One region of the Citrobacter rodentium NBRC 105723 genome, then DNA from elsewhere that is predicted to be linked to it. Evidence: predicted binding sites of a transcription regulator. Region 1 holds the regulator's gene; each other region holds the start of a gene.
What was found. The regulator PurR, encoded in region 1, represses purine synthesis genes. The targets are predictions, from matches to a motif close to CANGCAAACGTTTGCNTG.
Positions count from the first base shown of each region.

Region 2: the regulator PurR is predicted to act here: its motif matches at 3,697-3,714, upstream of purH (bifunctional phosphoribosylaminoimidazolecarboxamide formyltransferase/IMP cyclohydrolase).
Region 3: the regulator PurR is predicted to act here: its motif matches at 2,166-2,183, upstream of purT (formate-dependent phosphoribosylglycinamide formyltransferase).

Region 1 is NZ_CP082833.1:4,079,799-4,085,324, forward strand. Features, by position in the region: gene K7R23_RS19380 (Grx4 family monothiol glutaredoxin) at 1-253, opposite strand, end outside; gene K7R23_RS19385 (C40 family peptidase) at 588-1,397, shown strand; gene sodB (superoxide dismutase [Fe]) at 1,523-2,104, shown strand; gene K7R23_RS19395 (MFS transporter) at 2,177-3,343, opposite strand; gene cydH (cytochrome bd-I oxidase subunit CydH) at 3,509-3,598, opposite strand; gene purR (HTH-type transcriptional repressor PurR) at 3,892-4,917, shown strand; gene punR (DNA-binding transcriptional activator PunR) at 4,914-5,526, opposite strand, start outside.
Region 2 is NZ_CP082833.1:1,660,996-1,666,521, reverse strand. Features, by position in the region: rRNA gene K7R23_RS07825 (23S ribosomal RNA) at 1-1,224, opposite strand, end outside; tRNA gene K7R23_RS07820 (tRNA-Glu) at 1,407-1,482, opposite strand; rRNA gene K7R23_RS07815 (16S ribosomal RNA) at 1,654-3,195, opposite strand; gene purH (bifunctional phosphoribosylaminoimidazolecarboxamide formyltransferase/IMP cyclohydrolase) at 3,820-5,409, shown strand; gene purD (phosphoribosylamine--glycine ligase) at 5,421-5,526, shown strand, end outside.
Region 3 is NZ_CP082833.1:3,587,857-3,593,382, forward strand. Features, by position in the region: gene edd (phosphogluconate dehydratase) at 1-219, shown strand, start outside; gene kdgA (bifunctional 4-hydroxy-2-oxoglutarate aldolase/2-dehydro-3-deoxy-phosphogluconate aldolase) at 255-896, shown strand; gene purT (formate-dependent phosphoribosylglycinamide formyltransferase) at 953-2,131, opposite strand; gene yebG (DNA damage-inducible protein YebG) at 2,263-2,544, shown strand; gene yebF (protein YebF) at 2,612-2,965, shown strand; gene K7R23_RS17030 (tellurite resistance TerB family protein) at 3,061-3,720, shown strand; gene ptrB (oligopeptidase B) at 3,805-5,526, shown strand, end outside.

The sequences.
Region 1 (5,526 bases):
CGCAGCCGCCGACCAGTTCGCCGTCAACCCACAGCTGCGGGAAGGTCGGCCAGTTGGCATATTTCGGCAGCTCAGCGCGAATGTCCGGATTCTGCAGAATATCGACATAGGCAAAACGCTCACCACAGGCGGAAAGCGCCTGCACAGCCTGGGCAGAGAAGCCGCAGCTCGGCAGTTTTGGCGATCCTTTCATGTACAGCAGGATTGGGTTTTCAGCGATCTGGCGCTGGATTTTTTCGATAGTGGTGGTCATTGTCTTGCTTCCTTAACTTCTTTTACGGCAATCGGCAGACATTGTAGCGGGTCAGGCCGACATCGGAAAATAACATTTTTATCACGCTTTACTATTTTATCGTCTGAGGGATTAAGTTGCATCGCAAATATCTCTTCAGTTCGCGCTTTTCGTCAGGCGGCTGACCGAAGGCGCAGATTTCGCTTTGGCTGCTGAATTTTTTTGCACTTAATAACGAAACACTATTTTTAACAATAAAAGCTATTAACTTTCTCTATTTCTATAGATTAGAATCATCAGGCTTTGTAAATCACCCGCAGGTATGACTGCACCTGCCTTAACCGAGGAATGCTCAGTGGCGCGGATAAACCGACTCTCCATCACGCTCTGTGCTTTGTTATTTATCACTATTCCTTTTATGTCCGTGGCTAATGCCTCCCGGCAGGCCAGGGCAACATCTGATGTTTCGCACAATAAGAAAGTCGCAGACCCGAAAAAAAGAAGCACTGCAACAGCCAAAAAGACAAAGAAAACCACACGCAAAACCGCATCACACTCCGCTTCTTCCAGTAAAAAACGCATCGCCACCGCCGCCAGGACTTCCCGAACCGCCAGCCGCCGGAGTAAAACTACCGTCGCAAAGACAGCCGCCGTAAGCTGGACGGAAAAATGCACGCCGCGTAAAGACCGTAAGCCGAAATGTATAAAAGTGAAAAGCGCCGCGAATGCCACCCTTGCTGATGCGCATAAAATAAAGGTGCAGAAAGCGACCCGCACGGCGATGAATAAGCTGATGAGCCAGATAGGCAAGCCTTATCGCTGGGGCGGCGCGTCACCGCGTACCGGGTTCGATTGCAGCGGTCTGGTCTATTACGCCTACAAGGATCTTGTTAAGTTCCCGATTCCACGCACGGCAAATGAAATGTATCACCTGCGCGATGCGGCGCCGATCAAACGCGACGAGCTGAAAAACGGCGATCTGGTCTTTTTCCGCACTCAGGGACGAGGTACTGCCGATCACGTTGGCGTTTACGTCGGTAACGGCAAATTTATTCAGTCACCGCGCACCGGCCGTGAAATTCAGATCACCTCGCTGAGCGAAGATTACTGGCAGCGCCACTACGTCGGCGCCCGGCGGGTAATGACGCCGAAAACCATCCGTTAAAATTTTGCCCTGTTGTGTTACAACAGGGTAAGTTCTTCTTTTGTCACACCTTTCAATTTGCTACCCTATCCTTACGTACAATAAGGTTATTGTGCGCTGCACTATAAATAATAAGGAGAGAAGCAATGTCGTTTGAATTACCTGCATTACCGTATGCCAAAGATGCGCTTGCACCGCATATTTCCGCTGAAACGCTGGAATATCACTATGGCAAACACCATCAGACCTATGTCACTAACCTGAACAACCTGATCAAAGGCACTGCGTTTGAAGGCAAGTCGCTGGAAGAGATCGTGCGTAGCGCCGACGGCGGCGTGTTTAATAACGCCGCGCAGGTCTGGAACCACACGTTCTACTGGAACTGCCTGGCGCCGAACGCCGGGGGAGAACCGACGGGTGAGCTGGCTGATGCGATAGTCGCCTCTTTCGGCAGCTTCGCCGACTTCAAAGCACAGTTTACCGATGCCGCAATCAAGAATTTCGGTTCTGGCTGGACCTGGCTGGTCAAAGGAAAAGACGGCAAGCTGGCGATCGTCTCCACCTCAAACGCCGGTACGCCGCTGACCACCGACGCCACGCCGCTGCTGACGGTCGACGTATGGGAACACGCCTATTACATTGACTATCGCAATGCGCGTCCGGGTTATCTGGAAAATTTCTGGGCGCTGGTTAACTGGGCGTTTGTAGCGAAGAACTTCGCCGCGTAACTGCCTCAACGCCCGCGCATCGGGCGTGAATACAGGCCGGACGGGGCAATTGCCGCCATCCGGCTTTTTATTTTAGCTGGCGACGCACTCTGGCTGAGGCTGTTTTCTCGCCGAGACAAACACCAGCAGTAACGCCAGCCCGGCGACAATCGCCCCCATTACCGGCACGAAACTGTAGCCCAGCCCCCCGGAAATCACCGCCCCGCCCGCGGCGGCGCCCAGCGCGTTACCGAGATTAAAGGCGCCAATGTTGACCGAGGACGACAGGCCCGGCGCTTCGTGCGCCACACGCATCACGCGCATTTGCAGCGGCGGCACGACCGCAAAGGTTGCCGCCCCCCAGACCACCATACTAATGGCCGCCCCCAGTTCATTGCGCGCAAGGAACGGGATCGCCAGCATAATCACCATCAGCAACAGCAGAAAGCCTTTCAGCGTGCCGTTAACCGAGCGATCGGCCAGTTTACCGCCAAGATAGTTGCCGATAGAGAAGCCAACGCCAATCAGCACCAGCATCCCGGTGACAAACGCTGGCGTGGCATGGGTGATGCTGTGCAATACCGGCGCGATATAAGTATAAAGCGTGAACATAGCGCCGGCGCCCAGCACCGTGGTCAGTAATGCCGACAGCACCTGCGGGCGCATCAGCACAGCCAGCTCTTTTTTCACCTCCGGACGCGTACCGGCGCCGCCTTTCGGCAAGGAGAAAAACAGGCTCACTATGGCGATCACCCCCAGTCCGGCGGTCGCAATAAACGACATGCGCCAGCCAATGGTTTCCCCAAGCCAGGTTGCCGCCGGCACGCCGCCAATGTTGGCGATGGTCAGCCCCATAAACATAGTGGCGACCGCGCTCGCCTGCTTGTGCTTTGGCACCACGCTTGCGGCGACAACGGAACCGAGGCCGAAAAATGCGCCGTGGTTGAGGCTGGTGAGGATGCGGGACAGCATCAGCGTGGCGTAATCAGGCGCGATAGCGGAAAGCACGTTCCCCAGCGTGAAGATAGCCATCAGAAAGATCAAGGCATTACGGCGGCCACGGTGCGAAAGCAGCAGCGTCATGAGCGGCGCGCCGACCATCACCCCAACGGCGTAAGCGCTGATCAGCATCCCTGCTGCGGGTATCGACACATCGACGCCGCGGGCAATAACCGGCAATAAGCCCATTGGAGAGAATTCAGTCGTACCGATACCGAATGCGCCAATGGCCAGCGCCAGTAAGGGATAATTTATTTTCATACGGTAATGACTCCGCCTGTCCGCGTTTATTCGCGATGCTAAGGAAAGTCAAAAGTATGATGCTAATCACAAAAAAAGAGAAGTTTACAATTTTACAAAAGACTTTTGCAAAACCGATAACAATAGCGGCGAGCGTGAGGGAGCAACCGCCCCCTCAGCGATGAATCAGTGCAGCGCTGCGGTTAAACCACCCGCAACAATCAGGGCCAGAACAATAAACGTGGTGATTAATGAAAATTTCAGATCGGTGCTCATCAAGTTTTCTCCTTTTTATACCCACACAAAAAGTGATATAGCGCATTTTTGCACACTTGACGGTAAAAATCTCCCATGTTTTAGAGTGATATCTGTTTTTAACACTTCCCCTTTTCGTTAAGATCAGCCAAAATTCGACGCTTACTTGTTTAGCGTACCGGCCATTGACCCCTTCCTGACGTTCCGTGTCGTTTTCCCGGCGTGCCGCAACCCTGATGTTGCGATCGGGGTGTGTAAAGGCAAACGATTACTTAGCGTATTTAATGTTCAGGCAGGGTCTGGAGTGAGATGTAATGGCAACCATTAAAGATGTAGCGAAGCGAGCAAACGTTTCCACTACAACCGTATCACACGTAATCAATAAAACGCGTTTCGTTGCAGAGGAAACGCGTAACGCGGTGTGGGCGGCAATCAAAGAATTGCACTATTCCCCCAGCGCCGTTGCCCGCAGCCTGAAGGTGAATCACACCAAATCCATTGGCCTGCTGGCGACCAGCAGCGAAGCCGCGTATTTTGCCGAAATTATTGAAGCGGTGGAAAAAAACTGCTTCCAGAAAGGCTACACCCTGATCCTCGGCAACGCCTGGAACAACCTGGAAAAACAGCGCGCCTATCTGTCGATGATGGCGCAGAAGCGCGTCGACGGTCTGCTGGTGATGTGCTCTGAGTATCCCGATCCCCTGCTCGCAATGCTGGAGGAGTATCGCCATATCCCTATGGTGGTGATGGACTGGGGCGAAGCGAAAGCCGACTTTACCGACTCGGTGATCGATAACGCCTTTGAGGGCGGTTATATGGCGGGTCGCTACCTGGTGGAGCGCGGACATCGTGAAATCGGCGTAATTCCGGGTCCGCTGGAGCGCAACACCGGCGCGGGCCGCCTGGCCGGCTTTATGAAAGCGATGGAAGAGGCGCTGATTAAAGTGCCGGAAAACTGGATTGTGCAGGGCGATTTTGAACCCGAGTCCGGCTATCGCGCCATGCAGCAGATCCTGTCGCAGTCGCATCGCCCGACGGCAGTATTTTGCGGCGGCGACATCATGGCAATGGGTGCGCTCTGCGCCGCTGACGAAATGGGCCTGCGCGTTCCGCAGGATGTGTCGCTGATTGGCTATGACAACGTGCGCAACGCCCGCTTCTTTACCCCGGCATTGACCACTATCCACCAGCCAAAAGATTCGCTGGGTGAAACGGCCTTTAATATGCTGCTGGACCGCATCGTCAACAAGCGTGAGGAGTCGCAGTCAATAGAGGTGCATCCGCGCCTGATTGAGCGTCGTTCGGTGGCCGACGGCCCGTTCCGCGACTATCGCCGCTAAGCCTTCTCTGCGGGCGTCTCATCAGGCTCCCGCAGCCACTCCCGGTTCAGCGTTTCGCTGTCTCCCAGATATTCCAGCAGCCACGCCAGCGCGGGCGACATATCATTTTGCTGCCAGGTCAGACAGCAGGCGGCGTCCGGGAAGGGATTTTCCAGCTCAAGCGCCACCCATCGTCCCGCGTTAAGATGCGGTTTGGCAAAGTGGGTCGGCACCATGCCGATACAGAGTCCGGCACTGATGCAGGTGGCGGACGAATCCCAGTCCGGCACCACCACCCGCCTCTGATTGTCCAGCAGCCACGTTACCCGTTTAGGCAAATTGCGCGAGGTATCTTCCAGCACCAGCGAGGGCCAGTTTCGCAGCGTGTCATCGCTTATCGGTCCAGCCATCGCCGCCAGGGGGTGATGGCTGGCGACCACGCAGCTCCAGCTCAGCATCCCCATATCCCGAAAGGCGTAGCGTCCCCCTACCGGAATGGCGCGGGTCGCGCCGATGGCGAGTTCCACCCTGCCGTCAGAGAGCGCATCCCAGACGCCGTTAAAGACCTCCTGAAACACCAGCAGCTCCACATCGTCGAAGTGGCGATAGAAATCGACGATCATCTGCCCG
Region 2 (5,526 bases), 2.4 Mb from region 1:
CTCACAGCACACCTTCAACGGCTTACAGAACGCTCCCCTACCCAACAACACTTAGTGTCGCTGCCGCAGCTTCGGTGCATGGTTTAGCCCCGTTACATCTTCCGCGCAGGCCGACTCGACCAGTGAGCTATTACGCTTTCTTTAAATGATGGCTGCTTCTAAGCCAACATCCTGGCTGTCTGAGCCTTCCCACATCGTTTCCCACTTAACCATGACTTTGGGACCTTAGCTGGCGGTCTGGGTTGTTTCCCTCTTCACGACGGACGTTAGCACCCGCCGTGTGTCTCCCGTGATAACATTCTCCGGTATTCGCAGTTTGCATCGGGTTGGTAAGCCGGGATGGCCCCCTAGCCGAAACAGTGCTCTACCCCCGGAGATGAATTCACGAGGCGCTACCTAAATAGCTTTCGGGGAGAACCAGCTATCTCCCGGTTTGATTGGCCTTTCACCCCCAGCCACAGGTCATCCGCTAATTTTTCAACATTAGTCGGTTCGGTCCTCCAGTTAGTGTTACCCAACCTTCAACCTGCCCATGGCTAGATCACCGGGTTTCGGGTCTATACCCTGCAACTTAACGCCCAATTAAGACTCGGTTTCCCTCCGGCTCCCCTATTCGGTTAACCTTGCTACAGAATATAAGTCGCTGACCCATTATACAAAAGGTACGCAGTCACCCCATAAAGAGGCTCCCACTGCTTGTACGTACACGGTTTCAGGTTCTTTTTCACTCCCCTCGCCGGGGTTCTTTTCGCCTTTCCCTCACGGTACTGGTTCACTATCGGTCAGTCAGGAGTATTTAGCCTTGGAGGATGGTCCCCCCATATTCAGACAGGATACCACGTGTCCCGCCCTACTCATCGAGCTCACAGCCTGTGCGTTTTCGTGTACGGGACTTTCACCCTGTACCGTGCGACTTTCCAGACGCTTCCACTAACACACAAGCTGATTCAGGCTCTGGGCTCCTCCCCGTTCGCTCGCCGCTACTGGGGGAATCTCGGTTGATTTCTTTTCCTCGGGGTACTTAGATGTTTCAGTTCCCCCGGTTCGCCTCGTTAACCTATGTATTCAGTTAACGATGATGCACCGTGGTGCACCGGGTTTCCCCATTCGGACATCGCCGGGTCAAAGGTTCATATCACCTCGCCGGCGCTTTTCGCAGATTAGCACGTCCTTCATCGCCTCTGACTGCCAGGGCATCCACCGTGTACGCTTGTTCGCTTAACCTCACAACCCGAAGATGTTTCACTTCAGGATTGCGAAATTGAGAGACTCACGAACAACTTGCGTTGTTCTGTGTTTCAATTTTCAGCTTGATCCAGATTTTTAAAGAGCAAATATCTCAAACATCACCCGAAGATGAGTTTTGAGATACGGATGGCAACGCCTTTCACACATTGGCCTGCAAGTGGCGTCCCCTAGGGGATTCGAACCCCTGTTACCGCCGTGAAAGGGCGGTGTCCTAGGCCTCTAGACGAAGGGGACACGAAAATTGCTTATCACGCGCTGCGTGATATTTTCGTGTAGGGTGAGCTTTCATTAATAGAAAGCGAGCGGCCTTATTTCATTCAGCCTCACTCCCAACGCGTAAACGCCTTGCTTCTTTACTTTCATCAGACAATCTGTGTGGACACTACAAAGGCAGGTTCTTTAAGGTAAGGAGGTGATCCAACCGCAGGTTCCCCTACGGTTACCTTGTTACGACTTCACCCCAGTCATGAATCACAAAGTGGTAAGCGCCCTCCCGGAGGTTAAGCTACCTACTTCTTTTGCAACCCACTCCCATGGTGTGACGGGCGGTGTGTACAAGGCCCGGGAACGTATTCACCGTGGCATTCTGATCCACGATTACTAGCGATTCCGACTTCATGGAGTCGAGTTGCAGACTCCAATCCGGACTACGACATACTTTATGAGGTCCGCTTGCTCTCGCGAGGTCGCTTCTCTTTGTATATGCCATTGTAGCACGTGTGTAGCCCTGGTCGTAAGGGCCATGATGACTTGACGTCATCCCCACCTTCCTCCAGTTTATCACTGGCAGTCTCCTTTGAGTTCCCGGCCGGACCGCTGGCAACAAAGGATAAGGGTTGCGCTCGTTGCGGGACTTAACCCAACATTTCACAACACGAGCTGACGACAGCCATGCAGCACCTGTCTCACGGTTCCCGAAGGCACAACCGCATCTCTGCAGTCTTCCGTGGATGTCAAGACCAGGTAAGGTTCTTCGCGTTGCATCGAATTAAACCACATGCTCCACCGCTTGTGCGGGCCCCCGTCAATTCATTTGAGTTTTAACCTTGCGGCCGTACTCCCCAGGCGGTCTACTTAACGCGTTAGCTCCGGAAGCCACGCCTCAGGGGCACAACCTCCAAGTAGACATCGTTTACGGCGTGGACTACCAGGGTATCTAATCCTGTTTGCTCCCCACGCTTTCGCACCTGAGCGTCAGTCTTCGTCCAGGGGGCCGCCTTCGCCACCGGTATTCCTCCAGATCTCTACGCATTTCACCGCTACACCTGGAATTCCACCCCCCTCTACGAGACTCAAGCCTGCCAGTTTCGAATGCAGTTCCCAGGTTGAGCCCGGGGATTTCACATCCGACTTGACAGACCGCCTGCGTGCGCTTTACGCCCAGTAATTCCGATTAACGCTTGCACCCTCCGTATTACCGCGGCTGCTGGCACGGAGTTAGCCGGTGCTTCTTCTGCGGGTAACGTCAATGACTGCGGTTATTAACCACAATCCCTTCCTCCCCGCTGAAAGTACTTTACAACCCGAAGGCCTTCTTCATACACGCGGCATGGCTGCATCAGGCTTGCGCCCATTGTGCAATATTCCCCACTGCTGCCTCCCGTAGGAGTCTGGACCGTGTCTCAGTTCCAGTGTGGCTGGTCATCCTCTCAGACCAGCTAGGGATCGTCGCCTTGGTGAGCCGTTACCTCACCAACAAGCTAATCCCATCTGGGCACATCCGGTGGCAAGAGGCCCGAAGGTCCCCCTCTTTGGTCTTGCGACGTTATGCGGTATTAGCTACCGTTTCCAGTAGTTATCCCCCTCCACCGGGCAGTTTCCCAGACATTACTCACCCGTCCGCCACTCGTCAGCAAAGCAGCAAGCTGCTTCCTGTTACCGTTCGACTTGCATGTGTTAGGCCTGCCGCCAGCGTTCAATCTGAGCCATGATCAAACTCTTCAATTTAAGTTTGATGCTCGTGAATTAAACTTCGTAATGAATTACGTGTTCACTCAGAGACTTGGTATTCATTTTTCGTCCGGGGACGTCAAGAATCCATGTCACTTTGAGTGCCCACACAGATTGTCTGATAAATTGTTAAAGAGCAGTTGCAACGCGGCTTTCAGCTCGCCGTTGCGAGGTGGCGTATATTACGCTTTCCTCTTTCAGAGTCAACCCTGATTTCAGGATTTTTCTCTTCACCGCCACCGGCGTTTTTCTGTGAAGTGATTCACATCCGCCGTGTCGATGGAGGCGCATTATAGGGAGTTCCCGAGCATCCGCAATAGAAAAATTGCAGAAAAATGACTGACTGCTGCATTCCCCAGCAAAACCCCGCCTTATACCTGTTTACTCACAAGCTTATCCACAGAAACAGGGATCAACAGCCGGATCTTTCTGGCCCGTAGCGGATCGTGAAAAGAGAAAAACGCCCCTTAAACAGGCGAGCGAAAAATTCGCGAGCGTTGCGCAAACGTTTTCGTTACAATGCCCGGCAAAATGAAGATGCCCCGTAAGGGGCGTTAGCTAAGTTTTTCGCGAAAGATTCAGCTAACGCTCTCTGTAATAGTCAAATCCAGGGGATTTACCATGCAACAACGTCGTCCAGTCCGCCGCGCTCTGCTCAGTGTTTCTGACAAGGCCGGTATCGTCGAATTCGCCCAGGCACTTTCCGTACGTGGTGTGGAGCTGCTGTCGACAGGGGGCACTGCCCGTCTGTTAGCAGATAAAGGCCTGCCGGTGACTGAAGTTTCCGATTACACCGGTTTCCCGGAAATGATGGATGGACGCGTGAAGACCCTGCATCCGAAAGTTCACGGCGGGATCCTCGGTCGCCGCGGGCAGGATGATGGCATTATGGAACAGCACGGCATCGCGCCTATCGATATGGTTGTCGTGAATCTGTATCCGTTCGCGCAGACCGTTGCCCGTGAAGGCTGCTCGCTGGAAGATGCGGTAGAAAACATTGATATCGGCGGCCCGACGATGGTGCGTTCCGCAGCCAAGAACCATAAAGATGTCGCCATCGTCGTTAAGAGCGGCGACTACGAGGCCATCATTAAAGAGATGGACGCTAACGAAGGCTCCCTGACCCTCGCCACCCGTTTCGATCTCGCCATCAAAGCCTTCGAGCACACCGCCGCCTATGACAGCATGATCGCCAACTATTTCGGCAGCATGGTTCCGGCCTACCACGGCGAAAGCAAAGAAGCCTCCGGCCGCTTCCCGCGCACGCTGAACCTGAACTTCATTAAGAAACAGGATATGCGCTACGGCGAGAACAGCCACCAGCAGGCCGCCTTCTATATAGAAGAAGAGGTAAAAGAAGCGTCCGTCGCCACCGCACAGCAAGTGCAGGGCAAAGCGCTTTCTTATAACAATATTGCCGATACCGATGCCGCGCTGGAGTGCGTAAAAGAGTTCAGCGAACCGGCCTGCGTTATCGTGAAGCACGCCAACCCATGCGGCGTGGCGATCAGCGCCACGATTCTCGACGCCTACGACCGTGCGTATAAAACCGACCCGACCTCCGCCTTCGGCGGCATTATCGCCTTCAACCGCGAGCTGGATGCCGAAACGGCGCAGGCGATTATCTCCCGCCAGTTTGTGGAGGTAATCATCGCCCCGTCCGCCACGGAAGAAGCCTTGAAAATCACTGCCGCCAAGCAGAACGTTCGCGTACTGGTCTGCGGCCAGTGGGCTGAGCGCGTGCCGGGTCTGGATTTCAAACGCGTGAACGGCGGCCTGCTGGTTCAGGATCGCGATCTGGGCATGGTGACTGACGGTGAGCTGCGCGTCGTCAGCAAGCGCCAGCCGACGGAACAGGAGCTGCGTGACGCGCTGTTCTGCTGGAAGGTGGCGAAATTCGTGAAGTCCAACGCCATTGTTTATGCGAAAGAGAATATGACTATCGGCATTGGCGCAGGCCAGATGAGCCGCGTCTATTCGGCGAAAATCGCCGGGATTAAGGCCGGTGATGAAGGTCTGGAAGTCAAAGGCTCCGCGATGGCCTCCGACGCCTTCTTCCCGTTCCGCGACGGTATCGATGCCGCTGCCGCCGTAGGCGTGAGCTGCGTGATCCAGCCTGGCGGTTCTATCCGCGACGATGAAGTCATTGCCGCCGCCGACGAGCACGGTATCGCCATGATCTTCACCGACATGCGCCACTTCCGCCATTAATGGAGCGAGAGATGAAAGTATTAGTGATTGGCAACGGCGGGCGCGAGCACGCGCTGGCGTGGAAAGCGGCCCGGTCGCCGAAAGTCGAAACCGTTTTTGTCGCGCCAGGCAACGCCG
Region 3 (5,526 bases), 490 kb from region 1:
GGCGGCCTGCTGGCGAAAGTGCGCGATGGCGACATTATTCGGGTGAACGGACAGACAGGGGAATTAACGCTGCTGGTTGATGACGCGGAACTTGCCGCCCGCCAGCCTCATATTCCGGATCTGAGCGCATCGCGTATCGGAACGGGACGTGAGATGTTCAGCGCGCTGCGCGAGAAGCTCTCCGGCGCGGAGCAGGGCGCAACCTGTATCACTTTTTAAGACTCATTTTGTAATCAGGCGAGAGAAAAACTCTGATGAAAAACTGGAAAACAAGTGCAGAAGCAATCCTGACCACCGGCCCGGTTGTTCCGGTAATTGTGGTAAATAAACTGGAACACGCTGTGCCGATGGCAAAAGCGCTGGTTGCCGGCGGCGTGCGCGTACTGGAAGTCACGTTGCGTACTGCCTGCGCGATGGATGCTATTCGCGCTATCGCCAAAGAGGTGCCGGAAGCGATTGTGGGCGCTGGTACCGTACTGAATCCGCAGCAGCTGGCCGAAGTGACCGCTGCAGGCGCGCAGTTCGCCATCAGCCCGGGCCTGACCGAGCCGCTGTTGAAAGCCGCAACCGAAGGCTCTATCCCGCTGATCCCGGGTATCAGTACCGTTTCTGAACTGATGCTGGGTATGGACTATGGTCTGAAAGAGTTTAAATTCTTCCCGGCGGAAGCCAACGGCGGCACCAAAGCGCTGCAGGCGATTGCGGGTCCGTTCTCTCAGGTGCGTTTCTGTCCGACCGGCGGTATCTCCCCGGCGAACTACCGCGACTACCTGGCACTGAAAAGCGTACTGTGCATCGGCGGTTCCTGGCTGGTTCCGGCGGATGCGCTGGAAGCGGGCGACTACGATCGCATCACCAAACTGGCGCGCGAAGCGGTAGAAGGCGCGAAGCAGTAAACCGTTAAGCGCCCGCTGGCCTGACGACGCCGTTCGCAGGCCAGCGGGCAACAGCGTTAGCCTTTTACTCTCACCTGGCTGGCGGCCTCTTTCGCTCTCATTACCGCCTCTTCAACGCTTCCTCCGGTCGCGAGCGTGACGCCCAACCGACGGCTGCCGTCAATGTCCGGCTTGCCGAACAAACGTAGCTGTAAACCCGCGCCAACGGCGGCCTGAACGTTATCGAACGTCACGTTCCGGCTGGTCAGTTGCGGCAGGATCACCGCCGATGCGGCCGGGCCATACTGGCGAATGCCGCCGACGGGCAGGCCGAGAAAGGCGCGCACGTGAAGGGCGAACTCCGACAGATCCTGAGAAATCAGCGTCACCATGCCGGTGTCGTGCGGGCGAGGGGAGACTTCGCTAAAAATAACCTCATCGCCGCAAACGAACAGCTCTACGCCAAACAGGCCATAACCGCCTAACGCCAGAACGACTTTACGCGCGATTTCCTGCGCGCGCGCCAGCGCCAGCTCGCTCATCTGCTGTGGCTGCCAGGATTCACGGTAGTCGCCATCCTGCTGGCGATGGCCTACCGGCGCGCAGAAATGAACGCCATCGACGGCGCTGACGGTGAGCAGCGTAATTTCGAAATCAAAGTCCACCACGCCTTCGACGATCACCCGCCCGGCGCCCGCGCGACCGCCTTGCTGCGCATAGTCCCACGCCTGCGCCAGCTGTTCGGCTGAACGAATAAAGCTTTGCCCTTTGCCTGAAGAACTCATCACCGGCTTAACAATGCACGGATAGCCAATTTCATCCACGGCCTGACGGAAGCTGCTTTCACTATCGGCAAAACGGAAGGTGGAAGTGGGTAATTTCAGCTCCTCCGCCGCCAGACGGCGAATGCCCTCGCGGTTCATCGTCAGCTGCGTCGCACGAGCACAGGGAACCACGTTCACTCCCTCCTGTTCCAGCGTTACCAGCATCTCCGTGGCGATGGCTTCAATTTCCGGCACGATAAAGTGCGGTTTTTCCAGCTCGACTACCCGGCGAAGCGCGTCGCCATCCAGCATATTGATCGTGTGAGAACGGTGCGCCACATGCATCGCTGGCGCATCGGCATAGCGATCGACGGCAATGACTTCAACGCCAAGTCGCTGGCACTCGATCGCCAACTCTTTTCCCAGTTCTCCGGAACCCAATAACATCACCCGAGTGGCCGCCGGACGCAGCGCAGTGCCTAATAACGTCATAAAAATATCCCCCGATAAATTTGCCCGCAGTATATACGAAAACGTTTGCGTCTGTCTTTATTACCAGCTTGATTTCAGGAGGGAAATAGAATATACTGTACATAATTACAGTAATATTGAGAGGCTGCAAAATGGCGGTTGAAGTTAAATACGTAGTCATTCGTGAGGGTGTGGAAAAAATGTCATTTACCAGCAAAAAGGAAGCCGATGCGTATGACAAGATGCTGGACACGGCGGATCTGCTTGATACCTGGCTTGAACAGTCGCCGTTAACGCTGGAAGACGAGCAGCGCGAGGCGCTCTCTCTGTGGCTGGCGGAGCAGAAAGATGTTCTGAGCGTCATCCTCAAAACCGGCAAACTGCCGTCGCCGCAGGCGGTTGAGTCTGAGCAGGACGACAGCCGGGCCGCCTGAGCCTGACTTGCGCTCCTGTCGTTTTGTACCATGCTTTTTCCTGAGTCATTGTGCGAAGGAGAAAAAGATGAACAAAACAGGAGCCCTGCTGAGTCTGCTGCTGCTTTCCGCCACCCTGTCGGCGTATGCGGCAGAAACGGGCAGTAAAACGGTAACCTTCCCCCGCTGCGAAGGGCTGGATGCCGACGGCATTGCGGCAAGCGTGAAACGAGACTACCAGCAAAACCGCATCGCGCGCTGGCCCGATGATCAGAAACATGTCGGGCAGGCCGACCCCGTGGCGTGGGTTAACCCAAAAGAGATTACCGGCCAGGACGGTAAGTGGCGAGTGCCGCTCACCGTGCGCGGTAAAAGCGCCGATATCCATTATACAGTCAATGTAGATTGCAAAGCGGGTACGGCGGAATACCTGCCGCAGTAACGCTATAATTTGCGCATCTTTTGCCGGGAAAGACATTTCCTGACATCCCCTCGGGTACGCTTTGACAATTCATTGTCAGTACTTGAGGGGCAAAAATGGCTAACTGGCTTAATCAATTACAATCGTTGCTCGGGCAGAGCGGATCGTCCTCTTTATCCTCCGGCGAGCAAGGACTCAGTAAACTGCTGGTTCCCGGCGCGCTCGGCGGTCTGGCAGGCTTACTGGTCGCCAATAAATCATCTCGGAAATTACTCAGCAAATATGGCACCAGCGCGCTGCTGATGGGCGGCGGGGCGGTTGCCGGCACCGTTTTATGGAATAAGTACAAAGATAAAATCCGAGCCGCGCATCAGGATGAACCGCAGTTTGGCGAACAAAGCTCGCCGCTGGATGTGCGCACCGAGCGTCTGATTCTCGCGCTGGTATTCGCAGCGAAAAGCGACGGTCATATCGACGCGAAAGAGCGTGCGGCTATCGAACAACAACTGCGTGACGCAGGGGTGGAACAGCAAGGGCGGGCGCTTATTGAAAAGGCGATTGAACAGCCGCTCGATCCCCAGCGTCTGGCGCAGGGCATCCGCAATGAAGAGGAAGCGCTGGAAGTCTATTTCCTGAGCTGCGCGGCGATTGATATCGACCACTTTATGGAGCGTAGCTACCTCAACGCGCTCGGCGACGCGCTGAAGATCCCGCAGGATGTCCGCGACGGCATTGAGCAGGATCTGAAACAGCAGAAGCTGGCGTTACCCGGCTAATACTCCGGATGCAGCATGTTTCGCTTGCATCATTCGTGAGTTTTGCCACCCTTAGAAGATGTATAATCACGAAAGAACAGTGACATGCTGCCGAAAGCCAATCGTATTCCCTACGCCATGACGGTTCATGGCGATACACGCATTGATAATTATTACTGGCTGCGCGACGATACCCGTTCGCAGCCTGAAGTGCTTGACTACCTGAACCAGGAAAACAGTTACGGGCACCGGATTATGTCCACCCAGCAGGCGTTACAGGATCGCGTGCTGAAGGAGATTATCGATCGTATCCCGCCCCGCGAAGTCTCCGCGCCATATGTGAAGAACGGCTATCGTTACCGCCACGTTTATGAGCCCGGCTGCGAGTACGCCATTTATCAGCGTCAGTCGGCGCTGAACGAAGAGTGGGATGAATGGGAAACGTTATTAGACGGCAACAAACGGGCGGCGCACAGCGAATTTTATACTCTTGGCGGGCTGGCGATCACCCCGGATAACACCATTATGGCGATTGCGGAAGATTTTCTGTCCCGCCGCCAGTATGGCATCCGTTTTCGCAATCTTGAGAGCGGCAACTGGTATCCGGAGATGCTGGACAACGTTGCTCCCGAGTTCGTCTGGGCGAATGATTCACTGACCTTTTACTACGTACGCAAACATACCACGACGCTGTTGCCTTATCAGGTCTGGCGTCACACCGTCGGCACCCCGTCGGCCCATGATGAGCTGGTCTATGAAGAGAAAGACGATACCTTCTACGTCAGCCTGCATAAAACCACCTCTCAACATTACATCGTGATCCATCTCGGCAGCGCGACCACCAGCGAAGTGCTACTGCTGGATGCGGAACTGGCCTACGCCGAACCGTTTGTTTTTTTAGCGCGGCGCAAGGATCATGAGTACAGCCTGGATCACTATCAGCATAAGTTTTACCTGCGTTCCAATCGCGACGGTAAAAACTTCGGCCTGTACCGCACTCGCGTACGTGACGAAAAACAGTGGGAAACGCTGATCGCGCCGCGTGAGACAATAATGCTGGAAGGCTTTACGCTTTTTACCGACTGGCTGGTGGTGGAAGAGCGGCAGCGCGGATTGACCAGCCTGCGGCAAATCAACCGGAAAACCCGTGAAGTGATCGGCATCGCTTTTGACGATCCGGCTTATGTCACCTGGCTTGCTTATAATCCGGAACCGGAAACGTCGCGCCTGCGCTATGGCTATTCGTCAATGACCACGCCTGACACGCTGTTCGAGCTGGATATGGACACCGGTGAGCGCCGGGTTATCAAGCAGACGGAGGTGCCCGGCTTTGACGCCGCGGACTACCGCAGCGAGCACGTGTGGATCACCGCCCGCGACGGCGTCGAGGTGCCGGTATCGCTGGTCTATCACCGCAAGTATTTTCGTAAAGGGCAGAATCCGCTGCTGGTGTACGGCTATGGCTCCTACGGTTCCTGTATCGACGCTGATTTCAGCAGCAGCCGGTTAAGCCTGCTGGATCGCGGCTTCGTCTACGCCATCGTCCACGTGCGCGGCGGCGGCGAACTGGGCCAGCAGTGGTATGAAGACGGCAAATTTTTGAAAAAGCGCAATACCTTTAATGATTATCTCGATGCCTGCGATGCGCTGATCGCCCAGGGCTACGGCGCACCGTCACTCTGTTACGCGATGGGTGGCAGCGCCGGCGGGATGCTGATGGGCGTGGCCATCAATGAACGCCCGGATCTTTTTCACGGCGTGATTGCGCAGGTTCCGTTTGTCGATGTAGTGACCACCATGCTTGATGAATCCATCCCTCTGACCACA